DNA from 2 places in the Virgibacillus dokdonensis genome. Region 2 is predicted to be linked to the other one. Evidence: predicted binding sites of a transcription regulator. Region 2 holds the regulator's gene; the other holds the start of a gene.
What was found. Region 2 encodes CtsR, which represses protease genes until heat stress. Its sites were predicted from a motif close to ATGGTCAATAAAGGTCAAACA; they were not measured.
Positions count from the first base shown of each region.

Region 1: the regulator CtsR is predicted to act here: its motif matches at 2,110-2,130, upstream of B2C77_RS05540 (ATP-dependent Clp protease ATP-binding subunit).

Region 1 is NZ_LT745763.1:819,039-822,477, reverse strand. It holds gene B2C77_RS05540 (ATP-dependent Clp protease ATP-binding subunit) at 1-1,932, opposite strand, end outside; gene mbcS (acyl-CoA synthetase MbcS) at 2,611-3,439, opposite strand, start outside.
Region 2 is NZ_LT745763.1:4,189,574-4,193,012, reverse strand. It holds gene B2C77_RS21205 (MgtC/SapB family protein) at 315-1,013, shown strand; gene B2C77_RS21200 (CtsR family transcriptional regulator) at 1,644-2,111, shown strand; gene mcsA (protein-arginine kinase activator protein McsA) at 2,126-2,674, shown strand; gene mcsB (protein-arginine kinase McsB) at 2,671-3,439, shown strand, end outside.

The sequences.
Region 1 (3,439 bases), 3.4 Mb from region 2:
GTTTTCTTCGATTGTATCATGTAGCTCTTGAAGCATTAAGTCAACAATTTCTAGTAGGTGTTCTTTTTCTAATTCATTGAAGCGAATAATCGCATCAAAACGGTTAAGAAATTCTGGTTTGAAATAGTCGCTTAGTCTTTCCAACGTGGAGACGGAATCGTGCTTATCTTTATTAAAGCCGACACTTATTGTTTTAAATCCAGTTCCCGCATTACTTGTCATAATAATGACAGTATCTTTAAAGCTCACTGTTCTGCCTTGAGAATCTGTTAAGTGACCATCCTCCATGATTTGTAAGAACATATTTTGTACATCTGGGTGCGCTTTTTCAATCTCATCTAATAAAACGATGGAATACGGATTACGACGCACTTTTTCAGTTAATTGTCCGGCTTCTTCATGTCCTACATAACCAGGAGGTGAACCAATAATTTTAGATACAGCATGTTTCTCCATGTATTCACTCATGTCAAGTCGAATAAGCGCATCTCTTGTACCAAACAATTCTTCAGCTAGCACTTTTGTTAATTCTGTTTTACCTACTCCAGTTGGTCCAACAAATAGGAACGAACCGATTGGGCGTTCTTTTGCTTTTAAACCAGCTCTACTACGACGAATTGCTTTAGCTACTTTATTAACTGCTTCTTGTTGTCCAATAACTTTTTCGCCTAGATGTTTAGCAAGATTTTTCATCTTTTCTTGTTCATCTGCTTGTAGTTTCGTTACTGGAATACCCGTTTTTTCTTCGACAATTAACTCAATGTCAGACACATCTACATCTATATCTTGCTCTTCACCTTTTGCTTTTTCCAACTGTTTTTGTAACTGAATTTCTTGATAACGTAAGTGTGCTGCTCGTTCATAATCTTCACGCTCAGCCGCAGCTTCTTTTTCTTTTTTTACTTCTTCTAAACGATGATAAATAGACTCAGAATCTTTAGATGAATTATTTAAATTTAGTCTAGAACCAACTTCATCCATTAAATCAATTGCTTTATCTGGTAAGTAGCGATCTTGGATATAGCGTTTAGACAAGTTTACACAAGCTACTATAACTTCATCAGAATAGCGTACCTCATGAAATTTTTCGTAACGATCTTTAATACCCTTTAATATTTGCACCGCTTCTTCCGGAGTTGGTTCTTCAACGATAATTGGTTGTAAACGACGTTCTAATGCTGCATCTTTTTCAATTTGACGATATTCTTTTAGTGTCGTTGCTCCAACTAGTTGAATCTCTCCTCTAGCAAGCGCTGGTTTTAAAATGTTGCCAGCATCCATTTGTGAGCTTTCTGCTGTTCCTGCACCAACTAGTAAATGAATTTCATCAACAAATAGAATCACATCTTGACGTTGTTGCAGCTCCTGAATTAATTGTTTCATTCGCTCCTCAAATTGTCCTCGTACACCAGTATTGGCAACAAGTGATGCTACATCAAGCAAATAAATCTCTTTATTCAATAATTTGGTTGGGACGTCACCTTCTACTATCTTTGAAGCTAAACCTTCTGCAATAGCTGTTTTACCCACGCCTGGTTCACCAATTAAAACAGGGTTGTTTTTATTTCTACGATTCAATGTTTCAATAACCCGTTTCACTTCATTATCTCGTCCGATTACTGGGTCAATCTTTCCACCCCTTGCTTCATCTGTTAGATTTTTACCTAACTGATCAAGTAGACCATTTCCTTGATTTCCTGTCTGTTGTCTTGTGCGTGTTCCCATTTTCGGTGAGCCATTTCCCGATTCTGCAAATGACCCATAAGCATTGCTAAACGGGGATTGAGAAAAAAAGTTATTATTACCATCCATCATTTGGCCTTGCATTTTACGGAAGCATTCATTGCATAAATGCATTTGCATATGTTGATCGTTTAATTGCATTGCTACATTAACTGTTGCTTCATTTTGTTTACAATTTTGACATAACATATGGAACTCCTCCTTTTAAAGTTTATCTATATACTCATCAATGTTTGACTTTGACTATCTTTGACCTTTCAATTAATATTATACTCTGACCTTCTTTGACTTTCAAGGGATTTGTATTATTTTTTTATTTTTTCTATAATACGAAGTTTTAAGCTTGTTTTTAATGGTTTTCGTATGACTTTGACTTTATTTGACCTTTTGACTATTATTATACTTTGACTTTGTTTGACTTTCAAGGTCTTTGCTCACGTATCATAACATCCACAAGATGTATGAATCCTCTATTAGAAAACTTGGCTATCATTCATTCTCTATGCAGATAAAACGCCGTCAGTTTGGTTTATACTATAAACTTATACTTTTCTATAGTCCAGAACAAAGGCGCAAGCCCCATTAGCAATAGCGAGTGGAGCGAATCAACTGAAGTTTTAGGAATTATGCCACTAAAACAGGGGTATGCCGACGTTGGGCGGCATACCCCTGTTTAGTCGACCTTCCTATTTAGCACGAACTGATGATGACTTATCTTAGGGCGATTCGTGAAGTCGCCTAGTTGCTGGGCGCTGGAGCCGAACGTGGCTATTCCGTTAAATCGGTATTTAAAGCAACAAATTTTATACTTTCTTATTACAAGAAAAAGAGGAGAATCATTTATTTGATCTCCTCACATTGATAGCTCTATTTATTTACCATCTTTTCTTTATTACGTAATTCTACTCTCCTCGTCTTACCAGATGTTGTTTTTGGTAAATCATCCATAAATTCAACTTTTCTTGGATACTTATAGGGCCCCGTTATCGTTTTTACATGATTTTGTAATTCTTCTATTAGCTGATCACTCGGTTGGAATCCTTCCCGAAGAACAATAAATGCTTTTACTACATTTCCTCTTATTTCATCAGGGCTTGCAACGACTGCACAGTCTTGTACGGCTGCATGCCTTATAAGCGCATCTTCCACTTCAAAAGGACCAATCGTATAGCCAGAGCTAATAATAATATCATCACTTCTTCCTTCAAACCAGAAAAAGCCATCCTCGTCCTTATAGGCACGATCCCCCGTTATATAATACAAACCTCGTTTAGCCATACTGGTACGCTCTGTATCCTTATAATATTCAGAAAATAAAGCTGGGCTATCTAATCTCACTGCAATATCTCCGACTTCATTTGGACCTAGTGGATCACCATTTTCATCAATTACCTCTACATTATTACCTGGAGTAGGCTTTCCCATTGATCCCGGCCTCACCTGCATATCCTTTGTAAACCCGAGCAATAATGTGTTCTCCGTTTGTCCATATCCATCTCGTACAGTAATATTAAAATGATGCCTAAATATGTCTATTACTTCAACGTTTAGTGGCTCCCCTGCTGATACAGCGCTATGTAGGGACATTAGATTATAGTGTGGAAGGCTATCGACTTTCGCCATCATACGATATTCTGTCGGCGTGCTGCATATTATGTTTATTTGATAATCATCTATTAATTGTAAATGTTTTTCA
Region 2 (3,439 bases):
ATTCGTTCCACTCGCTATGTTGCTAAACGGGCGCTTGCGCCAAAGTTATTTCAATATCAACTCTTGTTAGTAAGAGGAGAGATTGTATGCTGAAAAAGTGTAACCGATCCACTCCACTTAAACCAACATATAGCTAGCTTCTTAGATCATACTTCTTGCGGATATTGATTATTATTAGGAAACGCATAGTTCCTACTTCTTCTTGAAATAAGAACAAGTTTAATTTAATTAGGGCTTCATTAAAAATAAACCTCATCTTGTTCACATATATATAAAATAAAAGGCTATATTTATTAACAATTGGGGGATTTAGTATGAAAGAAATAATCAATGAACTATTGGGGGATCATTTTTATGTTATTTTAACTCGTTTACTTATCGCATTATGCCTTTCTGGATTAATCGGGTTTGAAAGGGAGTTAAAAAATCATTCAGCTGGATTTCGCACCCATATTTTAGTAGGCGTTGGCTCTTGTCTAATGATGCTACTTTCTTTATTTGGATTTGAATTTTTTCTAGAGCATTACGAGAATATCCGTTTTGACCCTGCAAGAATACCTTCGTATGTGATAAGTGGAATTGGGTTTTTAGGTGCTGGTACCATCATTGTATATGGTGGCACGATAAGAGGTTTAACGACAGCTGCATCTATTTGGACAGTTGCAGGGTTAGGTCTGGTAGTAGGTGTTGGTATGTATGGGGCAGCAGTAGTAACAACTGCAATAATATTACTCAGCCTTATATTCCTTAATAATTTTGAACGCCTATTTAAAAAAGGAAAAGTTTCCCACGTTATTCAAATCGTTACACTCCCAGACTTGCCCGTAAATGAGGTGGTTGCAGTGTTTGACAACCATTACGTTTCTATTAAAAAAGTAGAAATATCAAAATCAGATAATAATTACCGTAATATTTTTATTAATACAGAAGGAATAACGAATGCAGAACGTCTAACTTTATTTGATGAAATTTCTCGTATTAACCATGTTAGAAATGTTACTGAATTAAAATAAAAAGCATATAGTTATAAGGATGTATTTAAAAGTGTTCGTATAAGATGGGAACTCCAGATAGTGGAATACTCATCTTTTTTTACGTTGTAGCAAAGTGTGAATTTTATTCTTAAAATTTTGACGATAAGCCAAGTTGTTGAAATATCGGCGGAAGGTTAGGAACAGGTCAAACTGTTGTTTAAGAAAGGTTAGATAGAGAAAAACAAACAGGGGAATTCCTAATAACGAGGTATAAAAATGGGCGATACTCGTTCGAATGAATTACGTCCGTTTCTTTTATATAAAAAAGGCGTACCTTTCAAAATTCTAAAATGTTTGGCAAAATCTTTTTTACACTATAGGAATGTGTCGGATTTTTTAATATATTATAAGCAAAAATACGGTTTCCGCCATAAGACTTGACGATAAGTCAAGTTTTCTATGGTAATACGGTTTGTCGTAATAAAAAGACTTTTGTCGTGAAATTCCCATTCATAGAAGGTTTTTTTATTATGTGTTTTTTATGAGTTATTTTTGTCTACAATAAACATAGTATTGTATTTGCATCTTCTTTAAATTCCCGTATAATAAAAGTATAGTCAAAGATAGTCAAAGTCAAAACCGTTACTCTATACAAAAGGGGGTGGGCATATGGGTAATATATCAGATATAATTGAAAGTTATTTGAAGCAAATCCTTCAATCAAAAGGGAAGAATGTAATTGAAATTAAACGAAGTGAGATAGCTGACCAATTTCAATGTGTCCCCTCACAAATTAATTATGTAATTAATACACGCTTTACTGCTGAAAAAGGTTATATTGTGGAAAGTAAGCGTGGTGGCGGTGGTTTTATTCGAATTATGCGGGTTATTCACCAAGAAGAGTCCAAGTTGATTGATGAAATTATTGAAATGATTAATCCATCTGTATCTCAGCAAAAAGCAGTCGGTATATTAGAAAGGTTACTTGAAGAAGAGTTAATTACGGAACGCGAGGCTAAGATTATGTTAAGCGCTATTGAAAGAACGACGCTTCCATTCCAATTGCCTTTACGAGATGAAATTCGTGCACGCGTATTAACATCCATGCTTACAACGCTTAAGTATTTAAATAAATAAAGGGGAGTGTGAACATGCAATGCCAAGAATGTCACAAACGTCCTGCAACCCTTCATTTCACACAAGTGATTCAAGGGCAAAAAATGGAGGTTCATGTTTGTAATGTTTGTGCGAAGGATAAAGGGTATATGAACTATTCAGAAGATGGATATTCGCTACATCATTTACTTTCTGGGTTATTTAATTTTGACACCTCCAGCTTGTCAAATCCACACACGGAAAGTTATCATCAGACAAAGGACTTACAATGTCCAAAATGCGAAATGACTTTTTCTCAATTTAAGCAAGTAGGAAAATTTGGCTGTGCTGTTTGTTATGAAACTTTTAACGATCGTTTAGACTCGATATTTCGAAGAGTCCATGCGGGGAATGTAAAGCATAATGGGAAAATCCCTAAACGACAAGGTGGAGATTTGCATAAGAAAAAACAGCTAGAAGATTTAAAACTGCATTTGAAAAAGTTAATTGAGAATGAAGAATTTGAAGAAGCAGCAAAAGTAAGAGATCAAATTAAAGCTTTAAATCAAGATGACGGTCAGGCAGAGGCAGGTGATCAATCATGACATTGCAGCAATTTATGAATGAAGCGATTAGCCCGTGGATGCGGAAAGATGGTCCAGATAGCGATATTGTTTTAAGTAGCCGTATTCGCCTTGCTCGAAATTTTGCTAATATACCTTATCCAATAGCTGCTGATCCAAAAGAGTTAGAGGAAATAAGGAGTTTTTTTCAAGAAAAGTATGAAGGACAAACTTATGGAGTGTATAAAGATTTAGCATTTGTATCCATTCGTGATCTATCCGCTATTGAAAAACGTGTATTAGTCGAAAAACATTTGATTAGTCCGTTGTTAGCAAAGCAATCTGAAGCTGCATCTGTGCTTATTTCTGAAAATGAGCAAGTATCTCTTATGATCAATGAAGAAGACCATATTCGCTTGCAACTTTATTTCCCAGGTTTTCAAATAGCAGAGGCCCTGCAACAAGCATTCGAATTTGATGATTGGCTAGAAGAAAAAATCAATTATGCTTTTGATGAAAAACGAGGTTACTTGACAAGTTGTCCGACGAATGTAGGAACTGGAATGCGTGCTTCTGTTATGATGCATTTGCCCGCGTTAGTTTTAACAAAACAAATCAATCGCATGATACCAGCAATTAACCAGTTAGGTCTCGTTGTACGAGGTATTTATGGCGAAGGTAGTGAAGCGCAAGGAAACATTTTTCAAATATCTAATCAGATTACGCTTGGAAAATCAGAAGAGGATATCGTTGCTGATTTGCAAAGTGTTGTGAAGCAATTAATTGAACAGGAACGTTATGCGAGAC